DNA from 3 places in the Butyrivibrio sp. XBB1001 genome. Region 1 is predicted to be linked to each of the others. Evidence: riboswitches for the same ligand, from Rfam matches in the RefSeq annotation. Region 1 holds a riboswitch; each other region holds the start of a gene.
The links. A riboswitch is a leader RNA that binds a small molecule or an ion and turns the genes downstream of it on or off. The one in region 1 is predicted to bind cyclic di-GMP.

Region 1 (3,195 bases):
ACTGAATGGAAATACCCTAAATACCACTTTGCCGATCAGCTGTTCCTTGGTCACGCATCCTACAACACTTGATCTTGAATCAATGGACACGCTTCTATGATCTCCCAAAACAAACCATCTGTTCTCGGGAACCTGATATGGAAATGTTATGTCAGTGGGCTCCAAGCTAAAATCTGATGCATAATCTTCAACTAGTTCAACTCCGTTAACTGAAACCTTACCATCTTCATCGATGTTCACCCAGTCTCCCGGGGAACCGATAACTCTTTTTACCAAAACTTTGTTGTTATAATAGAACGCCAGTAAATCTCCTACCTCAAACTCCTTGCTGTTCTGGGCTATGACTATCTGCCCCGTCTCAAGTGTAGGAGTCATACTGTCTCCTGTAACCTTCAAAACTGTAACAAAAAAGCTAGATACAAGAACCGCTAAAGCTGCCACAAAAACCACAACTATAAGTGTGTTGCGCAGAACCTTACGGTATTCTTTTTTGCTGTTTTCCCTTTTAAGTTCCTTCCTCAGTTCATCTATCGAAGGTTTAAGGTTTTGTGTATCACTCATCTTTTTTCTTTCTTGCAGAGGTACTCTTCCTGGTTTCCTTGATGTTATCTTCTGTAGTTTTTTTAGCAGTTGTTTTCCTTGATGTTGACTTTTCTACTGTCGCTTTCCTTGATGTCTTATCCTTTGTTGTCTTCTCCCTCGCTGCTTCTGTTATATCCACAGGAATTTCTTCCTGCCTGTCATTCTTGTTCTCGCTCTCAGAAGCTTCTTCCAAAACTTCCTCAACTGTCTTGCCTGCCTTCTCGGCAATTTTCTTAAGCTGAATCTCCTCTGCTCTCTTAACCTTGAGCCTTGAAGTTTCTATCTCCAGCATAAGTTCCTTGTATTCAGCCTCAGCACTCTTTTTCAAAGTGCTGACATAAAGATCTGCTGCTCTCTGAGCCGACTCCATGATGCCTCCAAGCTTGATGGAAGCCTCAGCAAGAGACTGCGAATTCTCCATCTTAAAGAGCTTGTCGTCCACCTGCTCCTGCATCTGAGCCTTTTCTCTCTCAAGCCTTGCCTTGAGTCCTGCTATATCCTTGTCAAATTTCTCCTGCATCTGAGCCTTCTGTTCATTGAACTTGGCTCTCATCTCCGCCTTTTCTTCATCGAAGTTCCTTAGCATCTGCGCTCTCTCTTCAGCGAAATCATGCTGGAGTATCATTTTTTCTTTTTCTAACTCTTCCTTGAGTTCTGCTTCGTGCTGCTTGGCAGCCTCCGCTTCCTCGGAAAAAGAGATCATCATCTCTAATAGTTCTGCTCTGCTCAGCTTCTTAAGATTCAGTTCTGCCATTTTCCCTGCCCTTCAAACGTAAAAAAGGTATCTATCGCAGACAAACTTCGCGTAGATACCTCAACAATAGTAATAAAAAGGCCTCGCAAAGCTTAAATTCCAGTCACAAAAAAATAATTCCTTGTACTAAGTCCGCATAACCAATGCAGACCGTTCATCCATGAACTACCATGTACTTTCATTTCTCCAAAAAAATAGACCGTCTGTGGGAATTACTTCTAACAGTTCGGCCATCATCTTAGTGTCAAAAATGACACCAGCAACTGGCTATCTGGCACTCAAAAAAGTGCTTAAGACCCTTTAGCTTTGCGTCACCATCTTCCGATGGTTTTGCCTTTATATTAAGTATGAATCTTAACTGTTTTAAGTTAATATTATCTAGTGTTTAGCTAAGATTATTTCTCGCCGTGTAAGCCTAATATATACCTTAGCGAAATGAAATACAACTACTTTTTCAAAGTTTTTTCACAGTTTCCAAATATAAAAGAGCTGAACACCAGTCCAGCTCTACGATTCAAAATTTCATAACATTGTAAAAATTTACACAGTTTCCATTTTTTATAAAAACTTTATACATTTTTTATACTATTTACCATTATCTTTTAAGGCCTTTGAGGACCTGTAAAAGCTCGTCAGATGTCGTTATTACGCGGCTATTTGCTTGAAATCCCCTTTGCGTTGTGATCATGTCTGTAAACTCTTTTGCAAGATCAACATTGCTGGCCTCTAACACTCCGCTGTTAATATATCCACCATCAGTCGTTACATCCATAACCTGTGCAGCTCCGGAATTAAGTGAGGCAGCATACAGATTATCGCCTACTTTTTCAAGACCCATAGCGTTGTTGAACTCGGCTACTGCAATCTGTCCTTTCTTAATCGTCTGGCCGTTAGAATATCTTCCATATATAGAACCATCGGTTCCGAATGAAATCTGAGTAAGTTCTCCCTCTGGATAACCTTTGTTTAATCCTTGGGTATCGCCCTTGTAAGCGTAAATAGTTGAATTGTGACCTGACATTGAGCTTGCAAAATTGGTGGTGTTTGAAAGGTCAAGATTAAAGCTGCCTATATTAGCACCCTCGCCGCTTACGTTTATCTGGACATTGTCTCCACTTGTCAGTCTTCCATTATGCTTATCATATTCAAGCTTTATAGGCTCAAACTGGTCAACCGTTACTTTTTTACCGTCCTCATCTATAACAGAATCCAAATTAAGATTGAATGTACTCGGATCTTCGTCCCCTGCTGTATCAATTGTAAATTTTAAAGTGTATGGTTTACCGTCATTTCCATAGATTTCAAAAGCAAGGCCTTTTCCTTCTTTTAATGAAGGATCATCGCTATCGATATTTCCCTTAAAATAAGCCTGAGTAGTTGGCGAACCCGCCATATAATCGATCATTCTGGCCGGATCAGTCGGATTTTTGCCAGGAACAGAAACTCTGTTTATGACATTTAGTTTGGTTACTGTCGCTCCATTAGTAACTCCACCTTCTCCCATTACGCCCATTACGTAATATCCGTTGCCTTGCGTAACAAGATCTCCGTTTGCATCTATGGCAAAAGAACCATCTCTACTATAGTTTCTGGTTGCATTGTCAGGAGTTACTATAAAAAATGAAGGTCCTGTGATCATAAGATCCAGTGCATTTCCTGTAGTCTGCATTGAGCCCTGGGCTGAAATATTTGTATATACTGAACTAACCTTAGATCCAAGGCCCACCTGAGTAGCACTTATGGCACCAGTATTCTGTCCTGCACCAGAACCACTTTTTATGGTCTGATAAAGAACATCCTGAAAACCTGTGGCCTGTGATTTATAGGCTGTTGTATTTACGTTTGAAATATTATTTCCG
Region 2 (3,195 bases), on a different contig from region 1:
AGCAGAAATGTACATGGGATTTATGAAAAACGGCTTTAGTATTCTTGCTGTATTTGCCCTGTTGTGCGGGGCAATAACAACTATGAGGATTGACTTTTTGTTATTTGTTTTAATGCTCATATACTGCTTTGGATTCTTCCATGCCAGAAATGTAGCGGGCCTTGATGATGAGAGCTTTGCTGCATTTGAGGATAAGTACATCTGGGAAGAATTTGTAACTACAAACGCCTTTAAGATCAAGGCAGAAACAATGCGCAAGATTGGTGCCTATGCGTTGATTCTTGTTGGAATTGCCATGGCTTGGAGTTATATCTCAGACATCATCGTCCGCTATATACCAGAGAGCTATTGGGACGACATCTATCCTTTACTTGAGGATATCCCAAGTCTTGTTGTTGCGATAGTGCTGATTGCGGCAGGAATATTCCTTATCAGAGGTAAGAAAAAAGAACTTGTCGGGGAGGGCTGAAAATGGGAGAAACATTAGCTGTTAATGAAAAAGAAGTTTCAGATCAGAAACCAAAGTATACAAGAACCCACAGAGTTGGCTCAGTGACTACGGGGCTTTCGCTGATTGTCTTCGGAATCTTGTTTGTAGTCCACATGTTTACGGGAATCATGTCCTATGAAATGATCTTCAGACTCTGGCCCTTTATGATAATAGGCCTTGGCGTTGAACTACTTATCTCTAATTATCTTACGGATAAGATAGTCTATGACAAAGCCGCTATTTTCCTTATGATCATGACTAGCTTTTTTGCAATGTGCATGGCAGGCGCAGATCTCTTTTTCCAGTACTTTAAGGATGGAATAGTTTTCTGAGAAGTAGCTCAAAGGGGATACGGAAACCGGTTTTATAAAATTGGTTTCTACAACATTGCTAATTTCTTTTCTGCTTACCGAAAGAATATAGTAAATTGTAATAGAAAAATAAGTTTATAAAAATTTTATATTGCATTAATAAAATTTTTTCATTATAATCCTCGTTGTTAAAAAAATATTTTTGGCAAAACAGGCGAAAGCCTGCGGCGCAAAGCTATAGGGACTTTAACATGTCAGCCAGTTGCATTCTACTTAGTTAGGATTATCAAAAGCATGGGACGTGTCTCCTGTGCTTTTTTTTATGATATAGGAAATTTCTCCGAAATTCCTACATCATAAAAAACGCTCCGCTAAGGATGCGCATCGGCGCGAGATGAAAATGATGCTAAAGCATCCGCGCCTCGCGCGAGAATGTCGCAAGCGACATTCTTTCTTATTGTTTTATTGTTTATGTAGAGAGGTTTATTATGAAGAAAAAATCAAGAAACATGGTTCGCGGTATTATTCTTATCGCGTCAGCGCTTGCACTTTTAATGGCAGCGCTTGTAGGCTATATTGGCTACAGGCACATTCAGGAAGCATATTACACATCTTTATCAGAAGGATTGCACGCAGCAGCAGTACTACTTGATGATGAAGTGTCCCATCAGTTTGAGGGAGACTGGCATCTTTCTGAGGACGGAGAACTTATGAAGGGCGAAACAGCCGTTCACGACATCTATCAGGAACAGCTTGATGCTCTTAGCGCCAAGACAAATATGCATTTTACTATTTTTTACGGAGATACACGTTTTGTGACTTCTCTTAAAGATGCAGACACAGGGCTTAGAATGGAAGGCACAAAGGCATCAGATACCGTAGTAGCTGAAGTTATTGCAAAAGGAAATGAGTACCTTGCAACTAACTTTGAAATCGCAGGCCAGGACTGGTATGCATATTATCTTCCTTTAAAGAACACAGATGGAACAGTTGCGGGAATGATCTTTGCAGGCCGCGATACTACTATCGTTGTGGATAACTTAAGAGCTGCAGGAAGAGCAATCATTTTTACTTTCCTTGGATTCTTTTTCTTTAACTGGGGAGTTGCCCGAATTATCATTACAAGATCTACAAGGTCAATCCGTGATATCGTTGGCGGACTTCAGAGCCTTGAAGATGGCGAACTTTCTTTTTATATAAATGATCGTACATTTAACCGAAAAGATGAACTTGGCGTTATTGCTGCAAGTTCAGCCCAGGTTAGAGATAAGCTTCAGGATGTTATCAGTGCGACTAAAAAGCTCTCTGAGGATGTTACTAATTCAGGCGTAAGTCTTGCAAATTCAGCAGAGACTGCTTCTCAGGTGGCACAGCAGGTAACAAATGCAGTTGAGGATATCAGCCGTGGCGCAACTTCTCAGGCAGAAAGTGTGGAAAACTCAGTAAATAACACGAATGAAATGGGTGATAGCATCGAAGACATCACTGCTAAGGTTGAGGCTCTTTCAAATGCGGCAAGCCAGATGCTTACAGGCGCTCAGCGTACAGTGGATACACTTGGAAATCTTATGGACAAGAACGACACTGTCATGAATTCAATGAAGGACATCAACGACCAGATTCTTCTTACAAATAACTCTGTTAAGGATATTGCGGAAGCTTCCAATATCATTACTGACATCGCAGGACAGACACACCTTCTTTCCCTTAATGCCACAATTGAGGCAGCAAGAGCAGGTGAGTATGGAAAGGGCTTTTCAGTAGTAGCTTCTGAAATCGGCAACCTCTCCAAGCAGTCAAAGGAGGCTGCTGAGAAGATCAACCTTATTGTAGAGACCCTTGTAAAGGAATCACAGAAGAGTGTTGATACTATCGGTCAGCTTGGACAGGACATGAAGGAACAGAACGATCAGCTTACATCTACCAAGAACGATATGGACAATGTAGTAGATAACGTCAACAACGTTGAAAACTCAACAAAAGTAATAGCTGAAAAGATTCGTCTTCTCAACGACCTTAAGGCAAGCTTCTCAGACATCATGGCTGAGCTTGCTGCAATTTCTGAGCAGAATGCAGCTTCTTCCCAGGAGACAAATGCTTCTATGGAAGAGCTTAACGCTACCTTTGCTCTTATCAACGATGCAGCTGCAGACCTTCGTGATATGGCAGAGACACTTAATGAGAAGATGTCATACTTCACATTAGAGGATATGTCAGCTTGATGGGAATTGGCATTTTGCCAAATGGATTAATTGCGGAAATGAAAATTGATGTACATGCAAATGTGCAGATGATGCTAATATGCGTGTATATGGCTCTGAGGCATAGTGTATAGATAATATTCAGATTCAATATAGAAATACAAAAGACTCCTGGCGTGCGCCAGGAGTCTTT
Region 3 (3,195 bases), on a different contig from region 1:
ATTTTATTATGGGTAAAAGGTGATAAGAATGAAGGAGATAACAGGAAAGTATAATACTGCAAAGGTTTTCACAGATAACTGCGAAGATGTTTGCGTTGAGCAAATAAGAGACCTGTTGGATCAGGAGCCATTTCGTGATTCGAAGGTAAGAATTATGCCTGACTGTCACGCAGGAAAGAGTTGTGTTATTGGCTTCACGGCAGATTTGGGAGACAAAATAATTCCTAATGTGGTAGGTGTTGATATTGGCTGCGGAATGCTGACAGTAGAACTTGGCAAGGAAGCCATTGATTTTGACAGGCTGGATAAGGTAATAAGGCAGTATGTTCCTTCCGGAAGAGAAGTAAATGAAGGACGTCTTATGAGATTTCCGAAGCTTCAGGAAATGAAGTGCTACCGTGAGCTTCAGGACACTAAGAAGATGGAAAGAGCTATTGGCTCACTTGGCGGAGGAAATCATTTCATCGAGATCGACAGGGATGATGATGGCAACCATTACCTTGTAATCCATACCGGAAGCAGAATGCTGGGAACAAGAGTCTGCGAGATTTATCAGAAGATGGCAGTAGGCCTCCACACTGGCAAGGAAGCACTTTGGGATGAAGAGGACAGGATCAAGAGGGAATATAAGGTAGCCGGAAGAAGATCAGAGATTCAGGAAGTGATCAAGGAACTTCATCGCAATTTCAGGCAGACTGCTCCGGATCTCCCACTAGATCTTTGTTTCCTGCATGGTAAGTACAGCCAGGATTATTTATATGATATGAAGATTTGTCAGGAATTTGCAGATGAGAACAGACATATGATTGCCAGAATGATCATTGATAACTATGGTTTCAAGCCTCTTGGCGAGTTTACAACTGTTCATAACTATATTGATCATGACAGCAACATTGTAAGAAAGGGCGCTGTATCAGCAAAGAAGGATGAAAGGCTCATTATCCCAATTAATATGAGGGATGGATCACTTATCTGTGTCGGAAAGGGTAATGATGACTGGAACCAGTCAGCTCCCCACGGTGCTGGAAGAAGATTCTCAAGGACAGAGGCTTTCAACAGATTCACAGTAGAAGAGTTCGAGAAGGCAATGAGCGATGCAGGAATCTACACTACCTGTGTTAACCATTCAACGCTGGATGAGAGTCCGTTCGCATATAAGGGCATGGGCGATATCGTAGATAATATCGAGCCTACAGCTGATATTGTTAAGGTGGTAAAGCCAGTTTATAACTTCAAGGCCAATAGTACCACAGTCAAGAAGACAACAAGGCAGATTGAAAAGGAAAACGAGAACGACAATTCTGGAGACGAATGATGCTCGTTAATGCGTCTACTGATTTATAGAAAAATGAATGCTTTAAACTATAAATAAATTATAAAAAATGATTATATTACTCTAAAGAAGCGGCTTTGCGGGCTGTGCTGCATTGACACATTTTGTCTATCTCAATAATATTATTTTATAGGAATTCTTGGCAAAGCAGCCGAAAGACTGTGACGCAAAACTATTAGGGCCTTTAACATGGTAGCCAGTTGTTAAAGAATTTTGCACCGTCAGGAATGGCGGTGCTTTTTTGTTTTGGGAGAGATAATTAACAACCAGAATAGCCAAATCACAAGCGTTACATTTTTTTGCTTTTGCAAATAATTAGAAATGAAAAGTATGGTGCCTTACATACATCGTACGGAAAGGTGAATATGGAAACATCAAAAAAAGATTTATATGGCATTTTTGAGGGATTACTTCAGAAATATGAAGAAAGCGAGACACAGGTTAATTCATGTCTAAAAATGTTACAATCCGAACACATTGGAAAGGTGGATTTTTCTGAGCAGAAACGCACCATAAAACAGCAAATGGCAACTGCACAAAACAAGTTTACTATTGCCACTATAGGTATGTTTAAGGCTGGAAAGTCAACAACATTAAATACTTTATTGAATTTACAAGGCGAAACGGGATTAAGTTGTGAGTTTGAACCAGATACTGCAAAAGCAATACGAATAATGAAAAAGTCCGAAAATCAAAATTTTGATGCGGAAATAGTTTACAGGGATGGTGCGGATTATAAAGATGAAGAAATGAGCTGGAGCGAAGCAAAACAATACACTAGTCAAGTCGCGTTAAATGATAACCCTAGTTTAAAGCGTAAGGCAGAGCAAATCTCAGAAGTTCGATACTATATTGATTCAGACATTCTGGATTCATGCGATTTTTTAGATTTGCCTGGACTGGGAGTGAATCCAAAACATGATCGGGTGACAATAGAGAAAAGTAATGAATGTGATGCTGTGTTTTGGATTGTATCAAATACCGAGGAGGTAAATAAGGACACTTTGTCACAGTTGCAGTTGATAAAGCATAAAATGATTCCAATTATTAATGTTTGGTACAACAGCGACACTAAGAAAATTGTTGGTGATTTTAGCTATGATGAAATGAAGGATATTCTTCTGAATAATTATAAAGCATATATTGGTGAGAATACTAGAATTATGAAGTACTGTGCCAAAGCTATAGAAATGGCTTTGGATAAAATTGTTGATGGAGCAGATAAGGAAGAAGCGTTCGAAGACAATGTTGATGATGCTTGGGGATATGATGCAATGCAAGAATGTCTTCATGATTTGGTTTATGGTGAAGGTGCTGATTTAGAGGAAGAAAAAAAGGAAAGACTAATTAGCAATGTGCTAGATGCATGTTCAGATATGGACCAAAAATTGGATGGTACGATTTCTGAAATAAAGAATGTAAATAATAAGTTAGATAATCAAGTACGCTCAAATGAGTTAATAAAAAAGAAAATATCAAAAGCATATCATTCAAATCAAATCGAACTGAAAGAGATAGCAAGTAATTCAGTGGACGAAATAATTCAAAGAATAAACGAAGCGTGCGAACTGTTTATTGATGCAAAAATGTCTAGCTTAAAGATAGGAGTAGCTCTTAAAGCTTTATCTCAAAAGGGGAAAAAACAGCTACAAGAAGATTATAGACGAGAGTATATTTCAAAATATCTGGAAATCGATAATTTTGAAAAAGGAGGAACATGGATTAATTCTGTTATGAACGAGTTTAAGGATGACCTGACCTCAATTTTTGAAAATGAGTATTCTAAAGCCGGGTTAGATATGGATGATCTGGAAGGAAATCTTGATAATAAAGTTCGATTAGATTTGAAGTTTTTTGATGCA

Region 2: linked by a shared signal. The riboswitch ahead of G631_RS0116925 (methyl-accepting chemotaxis protein) and the one ahead of G631_RS19870 (hypothetical protein) in region 1 are both predicted to bind cyclic di-GMP.
Region 3: linked by a shared signal. The riboswitch ahead of G631_RS0108780 (dynamin family protein) and the one ahead of G631_RS19870 (hypothetical protein) in region 1 are both predicted to bind cyclic di-GMP.

The regions. Positions count from the first base shown of each region.
Region 1 is NZ_AUKA01000002.1:90,705-93,899, reverse strand. It holds gene lepB (signal peptidase I) at 1-561, opposite strand, end outside; gene G631_RS19870 (hypothetical protein) at 554-1,336, opposite strand; cyclic di-GMP riboswitch class I at 1,592-1,681, opposite strand; gene G631_RS17820 (flagellar hook protein FlgE) at 1,932-3,195, opposite strand, start outside.
Region 2 is NZ_KE384201.1:222,659-225,853, reverse strand. It holds gene G631_RS20510 (hypothetical protein) at 1-469, shown strand, start outside; gene G631_RS20505 (LiaF transmembrane domain-containing protein) at 472-822, shown strand; cyclic di-GMP riboswitch class I at 996-1,071, shown strand; gene G631_RS0116925 (methyl-accepting chemotaxis protein) at 1,290-3,023, shown strand.
Region 3 is NZ_AUKA01000008.1:54,085-57,279, forward strand. It holds gene G631_RS0108770 (hypothetical protein) at 1-54, shown strand, start outside; gene G631_RS18665 (RtcB family protein) at 29-1,315, shown strand; cyclic di-GMP riboswitch class I at 1,465-1,541, shown strand; gene G631_RS0108780 (dynamin family protein) at 1,699-3,195, shown strand, end outside.